2 regions of the Lysinibacillus sp. CD3-6 genome follow, and region 2 is predicted to be linked to the other one. Evidence: a T-box and tRNA genes for the amino acid it is inferred to sense, from the RefSeq annotation. Region 2 holds a T-box; the other holds one or more tRNA genes.
What was found. The T-box of region 2 lies ahead of proS (proline--tRNA ligase). A T-box ahead of a tRNA ligase gene usually reads a tRNA of that ligase, here a tRNA-Pro.
Positions count from the first base shown of each region.

Region 1 (10,694 bases), 1.3 Mb from region 2:
ATTCATTTAGAAACAGGGCGGCAAGTTGAGCCAGGTAGTATTGCAGCGCAAGTACTACAAACAAAAAAACGTACAGATGCAATTTTAGATAATACCTTATTTGGAACACCATATTACGGTATTGGCTATCCAATACATATACAAGATTCTCTAGCTGCATTAGTAGTTGTATTACCTTCAACTTTTACTGTCCAAAAATTAGAACCATATCAATTTTTAACTGGTAAACGAGAGGAAGAATGGAACCCTGTTGCAATTGAGAAAATATCATACCTTGAAAGTCTTCAGAAAAAAACATGGTTTTATGTAGAAAAGGAACAGTTTAAAACGAGTATTACACTCAAAGAGTTACAAATGCGTTTACCACCATTTTTCATTCGTATTCATCGATCATATATTGTGAATATTCATTTCATAAAAAAAATGGCACGGGATCTTACTTCAAATTTTATCGTTACATTAAAAGATGGGACAGAACTGCCAGTCAGCCAATCCTATCTTAATAATCTGCGAAATGCCCTTGAATTTTAGATAAAAAAATGAGTGTATAAAGCAGCAGCATACAAAGTCTATTTGTCGAATAGCCTCAATGCAATTTTAGTGAGGCTTATTCAAATAGACTATTTAAAATACAAAAAAACCTGAGAATAAATTCTCAGGTTTTGGTTTGCCTAGCGACGTCCTACTCTCACAGGGGGAAGCCCCCAACTACCATCGGCGCTAAAGAGCTTAACTTCCGTGTTCGGTATGGGAACGGGTGTGACCTCTTTGCCATCATCACTAGACTATTTACGGCTTTCAATATACATCGTATTTCTTTGTCAGCTTCATTCGTTCAGTCAGTCACGTACACAAGTACGCTCCTTCCTTCTCTCAATCGCTTCCGCGAACTACTCGTATCTTGAAACCCTTTGGTTGAAAGTGTTATTCTTTCAAAACTGGATAAACGGTTCATTGAATGTTTCAAACTTTTTTGGTTAAGTCCTCGATCGATTAGTATTCGTCAGCTCCATGTGTCACCACACTTCCACCTCGAACCTATCTACCTCATCGTCTTTGAGGGATCTTACTTACTTGCGTAATGGGAAATCTCATCTTGAGGGGGGCTTCATGCTTAGATGCTTTCAGCACTTATCCCGTCCACACATAGCTACCCAGCGATGCCTTTGGCAAGACAACTGGTACACCAGCGGTGTGTCCATCCCGGTCCTCTCGTACTAAGGACAGCTCCTCTCAAATTTCCTACGCCCACGACGGATAGGGACCGAACTGTCTCACGACGTTCTGAACCCAGCTCGCGTACCGCTTTAATGGGCGAACAGCCCAACCCTTGGGACCGACTACAGCCCCAGGATGCGATGAGCCGACATCGAGGTGCCAAACCTCCCCGTCGATGTGGACTCTTGGGGGAGATAAGCCTGTTATCCCCGGGGTAGCTTTTATCCGTTGAGCGATGGCCCTTCCATGCGGAACCACCGGATCACTAAGCCCGTCTTTCGACCCTGCTCGACTTGTAGGTCTCGCAGTCAAGCTCCCTTGTGCCTTTACACTCTACGAATGATTTCCAACCATTCTGAGGGAACCTTTGGGCGCCTCCGTTACCTTTTAGGAGGCGACCGCCCCAGTCAAACTGTCCGCCTGACACTGTCTCCTGCCCCGCTAAGGGGCATGGGTTAGAATTTCAATACAACCAGGGTAGTATCCCACCGACGCCTCCTTCGAAGCTGGCGCTCCGAGATCTCTGGCTCCTACCTATCCTGTACAAGTTGTACCAAAATTCAATATCAGGCTACAGTAAAGCTCCACGGGGTCTTTCCGTCCTGTCGCGGGTAACCTGCATCTTCACAGGTACTATAATTTCACCGAGTCTCTCGTTGAGACAGTGCCCAGATCGTTACGCCTTTCGTGCGGGTCGGAACTTACCCGACAAGGAATTTCGCTACCTTAGGACCGTTATAGTTACGGCCGCCGTTTACTGGGGCTTCAATTCGCAGCTTCGCTTGCGCTAACCACTCCTCTTAACCTTCCAGCACCGGGCAGGCGTCAGCCCCTATACGTCACCTTACGGTTTTGCAGAGACCTGTGTTTTTGCTAAACAGTCGCCTGGGCCTATTCACTGCGGCTCTCGTGCGCTTGCACGCTCAAGAGCACCCCTTCTCCCGAAGTTACGGGGTCATTTTGCCGAGTTCCTTAACGAGAGTTCTCTCGCACACCTTAGGATTCTCTCCTCGACTACCTGTGTCGGTTTGCGGTACGGGCACCTCTCACCTCGATAGAGGCTTTTCTTGGCAGTGTGAAATCAGGAACTTCGTCCATACGGACTCGCCATCACAGCTCAACGTTACAGTGTGCGGATTTGCCTACACACACGCCTTACTGCTTGGACGCGCACAACCAACGGCGCGCTTACCCTATCCTACTGCGTCCCCCCATTTCTCAAACGGTGAGGAGGTGGTACAGGAATATCAACCTGTTGTCCATCGCCTACGCCTATCGGCCTCGGCTTAGGTCCCGACTAACCCTGAGCGGACGAGCCTTCCTCAGGAAACCTTAGTCATACGGTGGACGGGATTCTCACCCGTCTTTCGCTACTCATACCGGCATTCTCACTTCTAAGCGCTCCACCAGTCCTTCCGGTCTGACTTCAACGCACTTAGAACGCTCTCCTACCACTGACATCGTAGATGTCAATCCACAGCTTCGGTGAATCGTTTAGCCCCGATACATTTTCGGCGCAGCGTCACTCGACCAGTGAGCTATTACGCACTCTTTAAATGATGGCTGCTTCTAAGCCAACATCCTGGTTGTCTGTGCAACGCCACATCCTTTTCCACTTAACGATTACTTTGGGACCTTAGCTGGTGGTCTGGGCTGTTTCCCTTTTGACTACGGATCTTATCACTCGCAGTCTGACTCCCGTGTATAAATATCTGGCATTCGGAGTTTGTCTGAATTCGGTAAACCGGGATGGCCCCCTAGTCCAAACAGTGCTCTACCTCCAGTATTCTCATCACGAGGCTAGCCCTAAAGCTATTTCGGAGAGAACCAGCTATCTCCAAGTTCGATTGGAATTTCTCCGCTACCCACACCTCATCCCCGCACTTTTCAACGTGCGTGGGTTCGGGCCTCCAGTAAGTGTTACCTCACCTTCACCCTGGACATGGGTAGATCACCTGGTTTCGGGTCTACGACCACGTACTAATTCGCCCTATTCAGACTCGCTTTCGCTGCGGCTCCGCCTTCTAAAGCTTAACCTCGCACGTAATCGTAACTCGCCGGTTCATTCTACAAAAGGCACGCTATCACCCATTAACGGGCTCTAACTACTTGTAGGCACACGGTTTCAGGATCTCTTTCACTCCCCTTCCGGGGTGCTTTTCACCTTTCCCTCACGGTACTGGTTCACTATCGGTCACTAGGTAGTATTTAGCCTTGGGAGATGGTCCTCCCGGATTCCGACGGAATTTCACGTGTTCCGCCGTACTCAGGATCCACTCTGGAGGGAATAAACTTTCGACTACAGGGCTTTTACCTGCTCTGGCGGACCTTTCCAAGTCGCTTCATCTAACTCATTCCTTTGTAACTCCGTATAGAGTGTCCTACAACCCCAAGAGGCAAGCCTCTTGGTTTGGGCTCTTCCCGTTTCGCTCGCCGCTACTCAGGGAATCGATTTTTCTTTCTCTTCCTCCAGGTACTTAGATGTTTCAGTTCCCTGGGTCTGCCTTCAAGACGCTATGTATTCACGTCAAGATACTACGCGATTAAACGTAGTGGGTTCCCCCATTCGGAAATCTCCGGATCAAAGCTCACTTACAGCTCCCCGAAGCATATCGGTGTTAGTGCCGTCCTTCTTCGGCTCCTAGTGCCAAGGCATTCGCCGTGCGCCCTTAATAACTTAACCTACAGCTTCCGATATACATCGTAATACAGCGTCAGCTTCATTCGTTCAATCAGTCACGTACGAAAGTACGCTCCTTCACTCACTCAATCGCTTCCTTGTCTTACTCGTATCTCGAAACCTTTTAATGTTATTAAGCCTATAAAAAAACTTAAAAAAATAAATGTGTTTGTTACAATTTCAATGTCGTTTTATCCAGTTTTCAAAGAACAAATAATAAATTGGTGGAGCCTAGCGGGATCGAACCGCTGACCTCCTGCGTGCAAGGCAGGCGCTCTCCCAGCTGAGCTAAGGCCCCAAGAGGTTATATATGGTGGGCCTAAATGGACTCGAACCATCGACCTCACGCTTATCAGGCGTGCGCTCTAACCAGCTGAGCTATAGGCCCTCTTGGAAGTTTTATAATATTGTTTATAAACCTTCAAAACTGAACGCAAAACGTAATCTTACAAACCCAAGGTTTGTATTCCGAAAATATCCTTAGAAAGGAGGTGATCCAGCCGCACCTTCCGATACGGCTACCTTGTTACGACTTCACCCCAATCATCTATCCCACCTTCGGCGGCTGGCTCCAAAAGGTTACCTCACCGACTTCGGGTGTTACAAACTCTCGTGGTGTGACGGGCGGTGTGTACAAGGCCCGGGAACGTATTCACCGCGGCATGCTGATCCGCGATTACTAGCGATTCCGGCTTCATGTAGGCGAGTTGCAGCCTACAATCCGAACTGAGAACGACTTTATCGGATTAGCTCCCTCTCGCGAGTTGGCAACCGTTTGTATCGTCCATTGTAGCACGTGTGTAGCCCAGGTCATAAGGGGCATGATGATTTGACGTCATCCCCACCTTCCTCCGGTTTGTCACCGGCAGTCACCTTAGAGTGCCCAACTAAATGATGGCAACTAAGATCAAGGGTTGCGCTCGTTGCGGGACTTAACCCAACATCTCACGACACGAGCTGACGACAACCATGCACCACCTGTCACCGTTGTCCCCGAAGGGAAAACTATATCTCTACAGTGGTCAACGGGATGTCAAGACCTGGTAAGGTTCTTCGCGTTGCTTCGAATTAAACCACATGCTCCACCGCTTGTGCGGGCCCCCGTCAATTCCTTTGAGTTTCAGTCTTGCGACCGTACTCCCCAGGCGGAGTGCTTAATGCGTTAGCTGCAGCACTAAGGGGCGGAAACCCCCTAACACTTAGCACTCATCGTTTACGGCGTGGACTACCAGGGTATCTAATCCTGTTTGCTCCCCACGCTTTCGCGCCTCAGTGTCAGTTACAGACCAGATAGTCGCCTTCGCCACTGGTGTTCCTCCAAATCTCTACGCATTTCACCGCTACACTTGGAATTCCACTATCCTCTTCTGCACTCAAGTCTCCCAGTTTCCAATGACCCTCCACGGTTGAGCCGTGGGCTTTCACATCAGACTTAAGAAACCACCTGCGCGCGCTTTACGCCCAATAATTCCGGACAACGCTTGCCACCTACGTATTACCGCGGCTGCTGGCACGTAGTTAGCCGTGGCTTTCTAATAAGGTACCGTCAAGGTACAGCCAGTTACTACTGTACTTGTTCTTCCCTTACAACAGAGTTTTACGAACCGAAATCCTTCTTCACTCACGCGGCGTTGCTCCATCAGGCTTTCGCCCATTGTGGAAGATTCCCTACTGCTGCCTCCCGTAGGAGTCTGGGCCGTGTCTCAGTCCCAGTGTGGCCGATCACCCTCTCAGGTCGGCTACGCATCGTTGCCTTGGTGAGCCGTTACCTCACCAACTAGCTAATGCGCCGCGGGCCCATCCTATAGCGACAGCCGAAACCGTCTTTCAGAATTGTCTCATGAGAGACAAAAGATTATTCGGTATTAGCCCCGGTTTCCCGGAGTTATCCCAAACTATAGGGTAGGTTGCCCACGTGTTACTCACCCGTCCGCCGCTAACGTCAAAGGAGCAAGCTCCTTATCTGTCCGCTCGACTTGCATGTATTAGGCACGCCGCCAGCGTTCGTCCTGAGCCAGGATCAAACTCTCCATAAAAGAAATTTGATTAGCTCAAATTGTTTTGCTGGCATCAATTTTGATGTCCAAAATTTTGTTTCGTTCACTAACGAAGTTAGCTACTAAAAACTATATTGATTACGTTTTGCTTGTTCAGTTTTCAAGGTTCATTTATTGTAATTGGTGGAGCCTAGCGGGATCGAACCGCTGACCTCCTGCGTGCAAGGCAGGCGCTCTCCCAGCTGAGCTAAGGCCCCATATAAAATCATGTATTAAGGAAATGGTCGGGAAGACAGGATTCGAACCTGCGACCCCTTGGTCCCAAACCAAGTGCTCTACCAAGCTGAGCTACTTCCCGTTCATTTATTGGCGCGCCCGGCAGGAGTCGAACCCACAACCTTCTGATCCGTAGTCAGACGCTCTATCCAATTGAGCTACGGGCGCTTACTATTAAAAAAATGGTGCCGAGGGCCGGAATCGAACCGGCACGGTAGTCACCTACCGCAGGATTTTAAGTCCTGTGCGTCTGCCAGTTCCGCCACCCCGGCACATTTGGAGCGGAAGACGAGGTTCGAACTCGCGACCCCCACCTTGGCAAGGTGGTGTTCTACCACTGAACTACTTCCGCATGTGCATAAGATTATTTATCCTGGCAATTATGAAATTAAAAAATAAATGGTGCGGGTGAAGGGAGTCGAACCCCCACGCCTCGCGGCGCTAGATCCTAAGTCTAGTGCGTCTGCCAATTCCGCCACACCCGCATATTATTGTTGGCAATTATAAAAATGGTGAGCCATGAAGGACTCGAACCTTCGACCCTCTGATTAAAAGTCAGATGCTCTACCAACTGAGCTAATGGCTCAAAAAATGGTGCCGGCTATAGGAATCGAACCCACGACCTACTGATTACAAGTCAGTTGCTCTACCTGCTGAGCTAAACCGGCATATGGTGGAGGATGACGGGCTCGAACCGCCGACCCTCTGCTTGTAAGGCAGATGCTCTCCCAGCTGAGCTAATCCTCCTGGGTATTATGCCTAGCGACGTCCTACTCTCACAGGGGGAAGCCCCCAACTACCATCGGCGCTAAAGAGCTTAACTTCCGTGTTCGGTATGGGAACGGGTGTGACCTCTTTGCCATCATCACTAGACTATTTAAAAGACAAGATTCATTATAACATAAAATGTTATAATTACAAGCTTTTTTTAAAGCTTTCTTATTCTTTCAAAACTGGATAAACGGTTCATTGAATGTTTCAAACTTTTTGGTTAAGTCCTCGATCGATTAGTATTCGTCAGCTCCATGTGTCACCACACTTCCACCTCGAACCTATCTACCTCATCGTCTTTGAGGGATCTTACTTACTTGCGTAATGGGAAATCTCATCTTGAGGGGGGCTTCATGCTTAGATGCTTTCAGCACTTATCCCGTCCACACATAGCTACCCAGCGATGCCTTTGGCAAGACAACTGGTACACCAGCGGTGTGTCCATCCCGGTCCTCTCGTACTAAGGACAGCTCCTCTCAAATTTCCTACGCCCACGACGGATAGGGACCGAACTGTCTCACGACGTTCTGAACCCAGCTCGCGTACCGCTTTAATGGGCGAACAGCCCAACCCTTGGGACCGACTACAGCCCCAGGATGCGATGAGCCGACATCGAGGTGCCAAACCTCCCCGTCGATGTGGACTCTTGGGGGAGATAAGCCTGTTATCCCCGGGGTAGCTTTTATCCGTTGAGCGATGGCCCTTCCATGCGGAACCACCGGATCACTAAGCCCGTCTTTCGACCCTGCTCGACTTGTAGGTCTCGCAGTCAAGCTCCCTTGTGCCTTTACACTCTACGAATGATTTCCAACCATTCTGAGGGAACCTTTGGGCGCCTCCGTTACCTTTTAGGAGGCGACCGCCCCAGTCAAACTGTCCGCCTGACACTGTCTCCTGCCCCGCTAAGGGGCATGGGTTAGAATTTCAATACAACCAGGGTAGTATCCCACCGACGCCTCCTTCGAAGCTGGCGCTCCGAGATCTCTGGCTCCTACCTATCCTGTACAAGTTGTACCAAAATTCAATATCAGGCTACAGTAAAGCTCCACGGGGTCTTTCCGTCCTGTCGCGGGTAACCTGCATCTTCACAGGTACTATAATTTCACCGAGTCTCTCGTTGAGACAGTGCCCAGATCGTTACGCCTTTCGTGCGGGTCGGAACTTACCCGACAAGGAATTTCGCTACCTTAGGACCGTTATAGTTACGGCCGCCGTTTACTGGGGCTTCAATTCGCAGCTTCGCTTGCGCTAACCACTCCTCTTAACCTTCCAGCACCGGGCAGGCGTCAGCCCCTATACGTCACCTTACGGTTTTGCAGAGACCTGTGTTTTTGCTAAACAGTCGCCTGGGCCTATTCACTGCGGCTCTCGTGCGCTTGCACGCTCAAGAGCACCCCTTCTCCCGAAGTTACGGGGTCATTTTGCCGAGTTCCTTAACGAGAGTTCTCTCGCACACCTTAGGATTCTCTCCTCGACTACCTGTGTCGGTTTGCGGTACGGGCACCTCTCACCTCGATAGAGGCTTTTCTTGGCAGTGTGAAATCAGGAACTTCGTCCATACGGACTCGCCATCACAGCTCAACGTTACAGTGTGCGGATTTGCCTACACACACGCCTTACTGCTTGGACGCGCACAACCAACGGCGCGCTTACCCTATCCTACTGCGTCCCCCCATTTCTCAAACGGTGAGGAGGTGGTACAGGAATATCAACCTGTTGTCCATCGCCTACGCCTATCGGCCTCGGCTTAGGTCCCGACTAACCCTGAGCGGACGAGCCTTCCTCAGGAAACCTTAGTCATACGGTGGACGGGATTCTCACCCGTCTTTCGCTACTCATACCGGCATTCTCACTTCTAAGCGCTCCACCAGTCCTTCCGGTCTGACTTCAACGCACTTAGAACGCTCTCCTACCACTGACATCGTAGATGTCAATCCACAGCTTCGGTGAATCGTTTAGCCCCGATACATTTTCGGCGCAGCGTCACTCGACCAGTGAGCTATTACGCACTCTTTAAATGATGGCTGCTTCTAAGCCAACATCCTGGTTGTCTGTGCAACGCCACATCCTTTTCCACTTAACGATTACTTTGGGACCTTAGCTGGTGGTCTGGGCTGTTTCCCTTTTGACTACGGATCTTATCACTCGCAGTCTGACTCCCGTGTATAAATATCTGGCATTCGGAGTTTGTCTGAATTCGGTAAACCGGGATGGCCCCCTAGTCCAAACAGTGCTCTACCTCCAGTATTCTCATCACGAGGCTAGCCCTAAAGCTATTTCGGAGAGAACCAGCTATCTCCAAGTTCGATTGGAATTTCTCCGCTACCCACACCTCATCCCCGCACTTTTCAACGTGCGTGGGTTCGGGCCTCCAGTAAGTGTTACCTCACCTTCACCCTGGACATGGGTAGATCACCTGGTTTCGGGTCTACGACCACGTACTAATTCGCCCTATTCAGACTCGCTTTCGCTGCGGCTCCGCCTTCTAAAGCTTAACCTCGCACGTAATCGTAACTCGCCGGTTCATTCTACAAAAGGCACGCTATCACCCATTAACGGGCTCTAACTACTTGTAGGCACACGGTTTCAGGATCTCTTTCACTCCCCTTCCGGGGTGCTTTTCACCTTTCCCTCACGGTACTGGTTCACTATCGGTCACTAGGTAGTATTTAGCCTTGGGAGATGGTCCTCCCGGATTCCGACGGAATTTCACGTGTTCCGCCGTACTCAGGATCCACTCTGGAGGGAATAAACTTTCGACTACAGGGCTTTTACCTGCTCTGGCGGACCTTTCCAAGTCGCTTCATCTAACTCATTCCTTTGTAACTCCGTATAGAGTGTCCTACAACCCCAAGAGGCAAGCCTCTTGGTTTGGGCTCTTCCCGTTTCGCTCGCCGCTACTCAGGGAATCGATTTTTCTTTCTCTTCCTCCAGGTACTTAGATGTTTCAGTTCCCTGGGTCTGCCTTCAAGACGCTATGTATTCACGTCAAGATACTACGCGATTAAACGTAGTGGGTTCCCCCATTCGGAAATCTCCGGATCAAAGCTCACTTACAGCTCCCCGAAGCATATCGGTGTTAGTGCCGTCCTTCTTCGGCTCCTAGTGCCAAGGCATTCGCCGTGCGCCCTTAATAACTTAACCGTTAACGGCTTCCAATCCACTGCGCATTTCGTTGTCAGCTTCACTCGTTCATTCAGTCACGTACGTAAGTACGCTTCTTCATTCACTCGATTGCTTCCTAGAACTGCTTGTGTCTTGAAACCCTATTATTAGTTATTAAGCCTAAAAAACTTAATTTAAAAAATAAATGTGTTTGTTACAATTTCAATGTCGTTTTATCCAGTTTTCAAAGAACAAGTTTTGAAGTGTTTCATCTAATGATGAACCTTCAAAACTGAACGCAAAACGTAATCTTACAAACCCAAGGTTTGTATTCCGAAAATATCCTTAGAAAGGAGGTGATCCAGCCGCACCTTCCGATACGGCTACCTTGTTACGACTTCACCCCAATCATCTATCCCACCTTCGGCGGCTGGCTCCAAAAGGTTACCTCACCGACTTCGGGTGTTACAAACTCTCGTGGTGTGACGGGCGGTGTGTACAAGGCCCGGGAACGTATTCACCGCGGCATGCTGATCCGCGATTACTAGCGATTCCGGCTTCATGTAGGCGAGTTGCAGCCTACAATCCGAACTGAGAACGACTTTATCGGATTAGCTCCCTCTCGCGAGTTGGCAACCGTTTGTATC
Region 1 is NZ_CP085880.1:116,235-126,928, reverse strand. Features, by position in the region: gene FH508_RS00630 (LytTR family DNA-binding domain-containing protein) at 1-531, shown strand, start outside; rRNA gene rrf (5S ribosomal RNA) at 670-785, opposite strand; rRNA gene FH508_RS00620 (23S ribosomal RNA) at 974-3,901, opposite strand; tRNA gene FH508_RS00615 (tRNA-Ala) at 4,121-4,196, opposite strand; tRNA gene FH508_RS00610 (tRNA-Ile) at 4,210-4,286, opposite strand; rRNA gene FH508_RS00605 (16S ribosomal RNA) at 4,383-5,934, opposite strand; tRNA gene FH508_RS00600 (tRNA-Ala) at 6,077-6,152, opposite strand; tRNA gene FH508_RS00595 (tRNA-Pro) at 6,177-6,253, opposite strand; tRNA gene FH508_RS00590 (tRNA-Arg) at 6,263-6,339, opposite strand; tRNA gene FH508_RS00585 (tRNA-Leu) at 6,355-6,443, opposite strand; tRNA gene FH508_RS00580 (tRNA-Gly) at 6,449-6,523, opposite strand; tRNA gene FH508_RS00575 (tRNA-Leu) at 6,572-6,656, opposite strand; tRNA gene FH508_RS00570 (tRNA-Lys) at 6,682-6,757, opposite strand; tRNA gene FH508_RS00565 (tRNA-Thr) at 6,764-6,839, opposite strand; tRNA gene FH508_RS00560 (tRNA-Val) at 6,843-6,918, opposite strand; rRNA gene rrf (5S ribosomal RNA) at 6,929-7,044, opposite strand; rRNA gene FH508_RS00550 (23S ribosomal RNA) at 7,159-10,086, opposite strand; rRNA gene FH508_RS00545 (16S ribosomal RNA) at 10,397-10,694, opposite strand, start outside.
Region 1: it has a tRNA-Pro gene. The T-box ahead of proS (proline--tRNA ligase) is inferred to sense a tRNA for this amino acid. The anticodon was not compared.

Region 2 (10,694 bases):
TCCCTTTATTTTTTTCTTATATGTCATGAATTCGTAAAATCTTCCCTTTTTGTGTTTAAGCAATTACTCCTGAAGACAGGAGGATTATCCACATTGAAAAGACAATACAAATGACCTTTATTTTAATTACTACGCGCGCCAGTAAGCAGAGAGAGCATTCTTCAATACTTTCTTTTCACCTTGTTCAAAAGACTCTAATATTAAATTTTTTTCAAATTCATTGATGTTTAAAAGCGATATTTTATTCTCTTTTAAAAGGTCTAAAATGTTACGGTTTTTTTGAAGATATTGAGTAATTTCTAACATGTCCTTCACCTCATCTAAATGTATTGTTTGAATATTTCAACATTTTTTGTTGGATAAACTTCTTTTAATAAATCTAGTGCAAGATTAAGATATTTAGATTGCATTAGATGCACGTAAACGTGTAATCCAGAATCTACAATCTGCTGTTTAGTTATGCAAATCTTCGTACTTGCCTCCCTCTGCTGTCTATAATACAATCGCAATTCGTCAAATGCCGAATCTTCGAATTGTAATAGATATAGTAATGGCAAGGTTCTTTTTTTGACTTGTAAATCTCTTTGTGAATTTAATAAGTCGTGATAATCATTTTTTAATTGGGCAACAATTGCGATATAGTACGCACTCATTTCAAGCTTTGATGTATACTTTCCAGTCGCTAATACTGCTCCAAGGGTTGATGAAAGTGCGATTAATGAACCTGATTTCTTTTTAACAACATCTATATACATTTCTTCAGATGTTATCTCGTTCATTAAGTCATGATGCTGTCCGTCGACCGCTTGTAGTAAGTAATGGCAAAATAAACGGGTAACCTCTCTTTTATAAGGTATCTCAAGCTTTTCTAGCTCCAACAATACGATACTTACTATAGCTGTCGAAGCATTCAGCAATATGTTCCCATCTATTCCCCACTTTGATTCATCACCGTCTTCAATATCATCAACGATATCTGTAAAAAGAATCCATAATTCTAGAAGATTAAAAACTTCTTCTATCGATTTCGTTAATGTGCCACCATTCATTTGAAAATGCAATTTACTTAAATCACTGAAATCACCACCTTCATGTTGATCTAATAAGTCGTTTAAACAGCGATTAAACTCATCTGATAGTTGATAATTATCGACAATTATCTTTAATGATTGCTTCATTTCCTCCATCATTCACCCTACCAATTAATTATTTTATTGAGATTTCACCTTAAGTCTTCTAACGATTAAAATGGTCGGTTAACAAAGTAAGATATCTAGGTAATGGACAACAGATTATACTTAGCATATAATTCTATGTCTCTCCCAATAACGTGAAAGCGCTTACTAAAGTGACCTGAAAAATACTAAACATGCATGAAATTGAACTTCCATATGTATCATTATTGTTAAACTAGCAGAATAAAAATAATGTGTCTTCCATGTCCATCCGTTATGATGGTTCTACTTTTCCTACTAATAATTAGTATATCATATATCCTTAAAATGTAAATATATACATATTTTAAACTATTATCATTTTAAAACCAATTATTATTAAAATTATGTATTATAATACCAATTTTCTTCATTGAATCCATATTCATGTTACGAAGTACGTTCAAGTTATAGAATCATGAGTAGAAAGTCATAAAAAAAGCGTTCAACAAAATTGTTGAAACGCTTTTTATTTATATTAAGTCTTCAATTAGTATGCACGTGCAAACCAAACAGTATGCTTTGCTTCTTTCCCACAATGGATGCAAGTGTCCTTTGTTACTGGTGGATTGAATGGGATATTACGTGTTGTGAATTTTGTCTCTTCTTTTACGTTTTCTTCACAAGCATCGTCTCCACACCAGCCTGCTAAAATCCAACCTGGAATTGTTTCATTTTGTTCAGATTGTGCTAAATGTTGCTTTAACTGCTCCATTGAATCAATATGTGTATGCGAATTGTTCGCACGGAAAGCTTTTGCTTTTTCGAACAGACGTGTTTGCATCGTTTCAAGCTCTGTTTCAATGCTTTCAACTATAGTTTCTAACGCTACAGAAACTTTCTCCTCTTCATCACGGGCTTTCATTAATCCTTGTTGATTTTCTAAGTCACGTGGTCCTAATTCAATACGTACTGGTACACCTTTTAGCTCCCACTCATTAAATTTATAGCCTGGCGATTGATCTGAGTCATCAAGGCGAACACGAATTCCTTTTGCTTTTAACGCTGCAAAAATTTCATCTAATTTCTCGATAATAGCAGGGTTCTTTTTCCATGGTCCAACAGGAATTAATACCACTTGCGACGGTGCAATCTTTGGTGGTAAAACAAGACCTTGCTCATCGCCATGCACCATAATGACAGAGCCGATTAATCGTGTCGATGTACCCCAAGAAGTTGTATGGACATAAACATGTTTATTTTCTTTATTTAAATATTTAATATCAAATGCTTCAGCAAATTTTGTACCTAAGTAATGGGATGTACCTGCTTGAACAGCCTTTCCATCCTTCATCATTGCTTCAATAGAGAAAGTATCAACCGCTCCAGCAAAGCGTTCAGATGGTGTCTTTTGTCCATCATATACTGGAATTGCTAGTAATCCTTCTACAACTTCTTTATAAATCGCCAACATTTGCATTGTTTCTTTACGTGCATCTTCTTCATCAACATGAGCAGTATGGCCTTCTTGCCATAAAAATTCAGAAGTACGGATAAACGGAAGTGTTTTCTTTTCCCAACGGAATACATTTGCCCATTGATTAATTAAAACTGGAAGGTCACGATAACTTTTTATCCAATTTGAATACAAATGTCCAATCATTGTTTCAGAGGTTGGACGTAAAGCCAAGCGCTCCTCTAACTTCTCACCTGCCGCTTCTGTGACCCATGGAAGCTCTGGAGAAAATCCTTCGATATGATCCTTTTCCTTTTGAAAAAATGATTCTGGTATTAACATTGGGAAGTATGCATTACGGTGACCTGTTTCCTTAAAACGCTTATCCATCTCCGCTTGAATGTGCTCCCATAATTCATAGCCGTCCGGTTTAAAAGCAATACAACCACGAACTGGCGTGTAATCCATTAAATCTGCTTTTTGAATTGTCTCTACATACCATTTTGAAAAATCGTTTATTTTTTGAGCCATCTTCTTTTCCTCCTATGTTTTAACTAATAAAAAAAGCATAAAGCATCCTCATAAAGGACGTCTTTACGCTAATTGACGTGGTACCACCTTAGTTCGACTTAAATAGATAAGCCCTCTAAACGTTTGTAACGAAACGACTCGGTTAGTTGTTAACTGACATCTCCGTGGTAGGTTTCAATAAGAAGAGGTGATATAGCTCTCAGCCTAGGCTATATTATCTGTTTCACAATACTTATTTACTTGATCACATCATCGATTTATTATTTATACATTAATATACCAATTTGCTATATGTAATTCAATCATTACTATCAATCCATGTCCAATTATTACTCTACCAGCGAAGGAAATCCAGCTCGCATTTAATAAATTGGTCAAAGGCCATAGGGTACAGGATTCAGCTTAAAAATATCATAGATATGTCGTTACTCAACATGAATGATGTTTATACTGTAATAGACTTAAACAATTATAAGAGAAGGTGCTTGTATGAATCGTCAACAAACTGAACAATTATGGCGTGAAGAAAAATATCGTGTTATGTTTCATAGCCAAAAACATTACAATCAGCTTCGGCAAGCAATGCGCGATTTACTCCCCCATGAACAAATTGAACAATTAATCGAAGCAGCATTACAACAAACACCTACTGATGGCAGCATGCGCAATGCGTGCCAGCATATGTGGGGTTATTTCCGTAAAGTTGCCACAATAGAAGAAAAGCAACAATACGAGCAACTGCTCATCACTGGTAAAATAACGGCGCTTCTTTACTTTTTACAGCAATTAGCGATACAATATAACATTACATATTTACGAGAAAGTACTATTTTAAATATTACATTTCTCTAAAATGAACCTCTTAGGAGAACCGACATGAACAAAAATCAAGACAATACAGAAGTTATCTACCTATCGAATCCATCCGAACGTATAATGCATCCATTCTATCATAAACAAATCGTCTTTACAGGGGCCCTCTCCACGATGACACGTTCTGAAGCTGCAAAAAATGCGCGAGCTTATGGCGCAATAATGCAAGGAGCCGTAACAAAAGAGACAGATTTCCTTATCCTCGGCAAGAACCGACGAGAGAAAAGCACAAAACATTTAAAAGCCGAACGCTTAATTCAGCTTGGGCATGACATTCAAATTATTGCAGAAGATGATTTTATTTGGCTTATTTCAATGCAAAAATTTTAGCGCCTCCATACAAAAGCACGTTGACCCACCGCATCCCCGCGGTCAATCAACGTGCTTTTTAATAAAAAGAGTATGAATTATTATTTTTTCACTGCTGGTGCAGGATAGTCAAAGCCCTTTGTATCCACTTCGACCTTTTTCATTTTTTGTTCTTCTAACGGCTTATCTGTCGCATCTCGATCAACTGCTACAATCTCATCGACCGTTTCCATACCTTCAATGACTTTTCCAAAAGCAGCATAGTCGCCATCAAGATGAGACGATGCTTCAGTCATAATAAAAAATTGTGAACCCGCAGAATTTGGATTGCCATTCGTCCGTGCCATTGATATAACACCACGTTCATGTTTTAAATTATTTTCAAAGCCATTATTCGTAAATTCGCCCGCAATCGAATAATCAGGACCACCAGATCCATTTCCTGCAGGGTCGCCTCCTTGAATCATAAAGCCAGGAATTACGCGATGAAAAATAAGCCCATCATAAAAACCATCTTTTACTAAGGAAATAAAATTCGCAACTGTATTTGGCGCTACTTTAGGCTCTAGTTCGATCACAATTTTTTTATCATCATCCATTGTAATCGTTACAATTGGATTTTCCTTCACTTTAGATGCATATTCAACATTTTCTTCAGCTGTCTTCTCCTCTTTTGATGTTCCACAACCTGTCAGAACAAAAACGAGTGCCATAAGGCTAACGACAAAATACAATACTTTAGATCGTGCCAACGCTTTTTCACTCCCTATCTAGTCAGTTAATTGAATTATATATCTATAAGATAATGACCGACAACTTTATCTTACAAATAGATATTAAAAACAGAGATTTCAGGTGGAACCATAAAACGAGCAGGGATTCTAGACGTGCCAATTCCTGTATTTACATAAAGCTGCATACCTGTACTTTTGTTAATGGTATAAAAGCCATCATTATATTTTTCAGCCAATGCAGTAGTCTTTGTTTTTATAAATGGTATTTTAATTTGTCCTCCATGACTATGCCCTGCTAATATCAAATTAATAGACGTATCTTTTAGAAGGTCTGCCATATCTGGCTCATGCATAAGGACTATTTGGTAATCATAGTCAACATCCATTGTCGATAGTAATTGATCTGCGTCTGGATTGCCCAGCAAGCCATCATCCAATCCACCGATAAATAGCTTCTTACCATTTAATACAGTGACATTCACTCCACGATTACTTAATAGAGTAAAACCTGAATTCGTTAATAAATCTTCATATATTTTAAATGCACCACCACCGTAATCACGGTTTCCCCACACTGCATATTTCCCGACCGTAGCCTTAAGCTTCGATAAACTTTCAGTTACTTCTTGTTTATGTTGAAACGCAGAAAAATTTTCGAATAAATCCCCTGTAAAAACAATAATATCAGGTGATAATTGATTAACCTTTTCGACTAACGCGTTCAATTGGTTTACCGTATAAGTTTCACTAACTTGAATATCGGACAGTTGAACTACTTTCAATGCTTGTCCTTTGTTTTCATGTAAATCATATGTATGAACGACAAGTCTAGTTGGTTCAATTTTAAAAGCATATCCTACAAGTAACGCTATTAATACTATAAGTAATAAAACTATTTTCACAATCCTTTTAACACTCTTCATTCGAATGTAAATGCCCCTTTCAAACCGATAACCGTTTTTATAAAGGTGCGTATTATTGTCCTTTTATGATAGCCGCAAAAGTATTCAATAAATAAAAAGAACGTGCACTACATAGATGCTCGTTCTTTGTTTTATTTTGATTCAAATTATTTAAACCACAACGTAAAACGAATATACGAGTCCACTAACACCACTTCATACTGTATATCATTTTTGGCTACGATGCTAGTACGACTCTCGTATTTTTGAAGATAATCTTTATTTCGATATGTCGATAAAAGAATTAGGATTTCCCGAAAGTCATAATATGAATCTGATCCAGTGCAAAGCCAAAGAATTATTATATATGTAAAGGCACAGTTCGTAATTTAGTACATCTAGTAATGCTTCATTAGAAAAAGATTAATAGCCAGCTTTCAGCGAACTACCGTCAACTGGCTACAAAATACTTTTTTAAGAAAGTTCATAACGTGGTGTGATACAGAATTCTCCTGCAGCAGGTAGTACTTCTGTTGCACCTGTGGCAAATACACGAATCGTATCGAATCGTGAAATTGTAAAAGTAAAAGCACCACCAATTGGGATAGCAGTTTGTCTTACGACTGTACCACCAGTACCTGCAACAGGGTCAGCTCCTTTAACAAATTGTATTGTAAGTGGAAAGTTACCTATATTTTTTATAAACCCTGATGCGAAAATAACCTCGTTTGCATTAGTAGCGTAAATGATTTCAGCGCCAACTACATCGTCACCTGCAACTGTGAAACTATTACATACTTTATCTTGTACATATTTTTTAGGTTCACAACAACTGAAATTACCAACAATATTTCCATTAGAACCTTGACACATAAATTATATTCAACTCCTTACTCACCTGATTTATTCGTTCTCTATAGTAAATGCTTTATGTTCGAAAGAATTTAGACTACTGTAACGCTAAATTAAATAGATAAAAAGTAATTAAAAGCCCATAATTTTTTTTGAATTGCCTATTCTCTCAACTACTTCTGTATAAATAATTGACAGACGAATGCTCGAACATGGCCGTGACCACATTTATGGTAAAAACATAGTCTAGATAAGACTATTACTTTGAAGGGAGGAACAAGGGGAATCATGCAAAATGAGAAACCATCCGTTCATTGTGTAAAGGTATCTAAAATATATGATTGGGTTAATAATTCCACGGTTATAAAGTTAAGAGAAATGATTCAACTAGAGCAAAAAAAGTTTGATGATTATATTTGTTGTGATTTTTCGGTTCCGAGTGGACAATTGGAACGCACCATTTTATGGACAACATACGGCATTAATCAAATCGGTGGCTCTATTTGCATAAACTTTAAAAGCGGCTATGGTAATATTTTATCTGTATTTGTAAATGGTGAAAAACAAGCAGAAGTTAACGAAGGTAGTTCATTTTCAGCAACCTTTACACATCTTGACTCGATAGAAGTCCAATGTATTGGAAATACACCAAACTGCCATGGGGAATTTAAAATTATGTTCCATTATCATCCAGGCAATGATTACAAACTAAATTCACCGAGAGATATTAAGCAAACAATTTGTTATGTATCGGATTGTCATGGGAACCCTATTTCTTCTGATAGTGGTAGCTCAATTACATGCAAAGAATTGACTTGTTCAGATAATAGAGAGTGCGTTCATGTTACAGATGAGCGAGGAGAAACTATTTTATTGCATATAGTCGATTTTTTAGTAGAAGGTTTTATTTGTGTTCAATTTATGAATAATCAAGGAGAAATTTGTTCTAAATGTATTTTTCCCTTTTCTGAGGTTGAAACAGTCGCTTTATGTGCACCTCCAGGGACAGAAATTAATTTTAAAGTTATCGATGTTAATTGTAGAACTCATATTATTCCATCATCATCATTTCATAATAAGACTAATTGCATAGAGTTGGTGATCATGCTATCCATTTGTCAAAGCATTTATTCTTTTAATAAGGTAATCATTGAACTTATCGCCGCTCTTTGTCAGCCACGTAAATGTACTGACTGTCATTTAGAAGTTCATGAAAGTGTTCCATAAGTAGGTTTTTTTAATTCCTATCCTATAATATTAAAATTTAATATAGCCGTTATTATCGTTAAATTCGAAAGTTAACAAAGAATATCCCTCTTGTTCAAACTAGTTGAGCAGAGGGATATTTATCGCTTAACGAATATTTTTTTTAAACATAACTGCCCCAATAGCTATAAGAGCTACAAAGGAGCAAACAATAAACATCATGGCATACGATGACAGTTGCACGACTATCCCCATAGCCAAGCTCCCAGCCGAAAATCCTAAATCATAGGTTGCAAGAAAGACTCCAAGCAATATATGTTTTTTCTTTTCTGGAATGGCAAACGATATGTAGGTCATAATTGTTGGATATAGCATGGCAGATGCTAACCCATTAAAAATAGCTGATAAATAAATGAAATTGCCGAGCTGCTCTCCAAAGGCTAGCATTGTTGTTCCAATAGTTGATGACAAAAGCACAAGGACAATGAAATACGGATGCCAATGTCCGTCAGAAGGAATCTGTTTACGCAAAATAAACCGACTTCCTACAACGACAAGTGCTTGGATAAATAAATAAACTGCTATATTACCAAGATTGAACTTCAACATATATAGAGGTAAAAACGTCGATATAGCACCAATTATTGTCGAACCTAATATGATTGTCATTGATGCAATAACAAGTCCTTTATTACTTGTCGATTGTTTTACTGCACTTAATAATTCTCGAAACGAAAAAGAAACCAATATCTTTTGTTGTTGTGGTAAAGGGGCACCAATAAGTAAAAGTAGCGGCAAAATCGCTAATAAAATGATACACCCTATTAAGTAGTTACCATTTAATTGTTGCCAAAGTAGTATTGCCACAACAGGGCCATAGAGAGAAGGCATAACCGTTGAAAGTGTATACATTGCCATGCCTTGTCCACGATCTTCATTTTTTAACATATCGCTTATACCTAGTTGCATCGACATTGAAAAAAAGCGAGCACAACACCCTGCAACAAACGCACAACATAAATGCTATCGATGCCAAATAATACATAAAGCGTCAGTGTAACTGCATGCCCTACTAAAAGCCATTTCATCATCACTTTCACACTATACTTCGCTATCATCTGTCCTGCCCACGGTCTTAAAACCATACATACAAACATAGTGATGCCCATAATAAAGCCAATTTCACCTTCAGAAATACCACTTTTTTCTGCTTGCAATGGGAAAATAATTGTTAAAATGGAAGACGCCGTGAAAAATAACATAGATAATACATATAGTTGAAGCATTGCTACAGACAGTGGTGTAAAAGGACGATTCATTAAACTACTATTTTTACCTGTCATCCGATGTTACGCCTACCTTTTGCTTTATCTCCTTATGTTCTTTTTATATGATAATGATAATCATTTTCGTTTAACGATATAGTAGTCTATTCTTTTTTTTTCGTCAATATTATTTTTTAATTGTTTTGGGAGTAGACAAAGCACCTCATTAAAGGCGCTATCAAGGTACATATTTACGTTTCATTTTCTTCTCTTATTTACTATTTTCCAAGATAAATAAAACAGTTTTGCCTCGTTTCTTTTCAATTTACAAACAAAGATCTATGTATTTAAAATAGATAAAAAAGTAGTTATGGGGTGACGTAATGCATAACAGCAATAGTTCATTCATTGTAGCGTCAACAAATATTATCATTATATCTTTAGCCCAAATTTTTTATTGGACAGTTCTAGAAGACTCAATAAATATGATGATTTATCAATTTTTATTTTTCCCTTTTACTTTAGTGCTGATTAATATAATTTTTTGGTTTAGCAAATTTAGACTACAGTTTTATCAACACGTCCTTTTTGCTTATGCTGCGTTTTTTAGTTCGATTATTATTACGTTTATTACCGTTCTATCAACTCCTGCTCAAGAATTGCCACCTGGCGAAATTGTATTATTTGCAGATGTGTTATTTGTTGTTATTACAATAACAATACAGATGATTATCTTGTTGTTATTAAATTCCATAGTTTATGTGGTTTATAGAATCTATCATTCCCGAAATAAAATTTTTAATTAAGGTTGATAATATGTCAATAATGTTCCTTTAGTATTAAAGGCATTAATACATAAAAAAAGCACCCAATAAAGCAAGATATGCTCCCAGGTGTAGGTATAAAAAAAAATAAAATTTTGAGAGCATATCAATTGTGATAGTGAGGTACTTTCAAATTAGCCCCTCTTTACTTCCAAAAGGTTATTTACTTTTTCTTACATAGCAGTTGTATTTTTAATGGAGGACATCATTATTATTCGTAATTACAATATTTTCTTTATTAATAGTTGCACCAACAGAATCTTGTTTGAAAACATTGATGATTCCATCTACGACGTTTTGAATGATTTGGTTATCAAATGTTGACTCCGTGCGCAGTACAACGGAACATGCTATTTCTTGATTCTTTGTAGCGTCTACAGTTGATTCAGAGGTTGCCGATACTAGAACATCTTCACCTTTTAAACCTGTTTGTTCTGCTATGAGTGATTGTATATTTGCTTTTTTTTCGTCAAGCCACTTCATTGTTTCTTCATCGACTTTTTTCATAATTGATACCTTCATTTCACCATTTGGCAATATCTCAGTCAATTCACTTGTAACCTCGGGTTTTGGTTGTCCAATAAGATA
Region 2 is NZ_CP085880.1:1,368,321-1,379,014, reverse strand. Features, by position in the region: gene comX (competence pheromone ComX) at 130-306, opposite strand; gene FH508_RS06445 (polyprenyl synthetase family protein) at 321-1,178, opposite strand; gene proS (proline--tRNA ligase) at 1,705-3,141, opposite strand; T-box leader at 3,192-3,403, opposite strand; gene FH508_RS06435 (YbgA family protein) at 3,631-3,993, shown strand; gene FH508_RS06430 (BRCT domain-containing protein) at 4,018-4,344, shown strand; gene FH508_RS06425 (peptidylprolyl isomerase) at 4,425-5,036, opposite strand; gene FH508_RS06420 (metallophosphoesterase) at 5,147-5,980, opposite strand; gene FH508_RS06415 (DUF3992 domain-containing protein) at 6,434-6,832, opposite strand; gene FH508_RS06410 (BMQ_0737 family morphogenetic spore coat protein) at 7,100-8,038, shown strand; gene FH508_RS24040 (MFS transporter) at 8,165-8,464, opposite strand; partial or broken gene FH508_RS24035 (MFS transporter) at 8,606-9,279, opposite strand; gene FH508_RS06395 (hypothetical protein) at 10,299-10,694, opposite strand, start outside.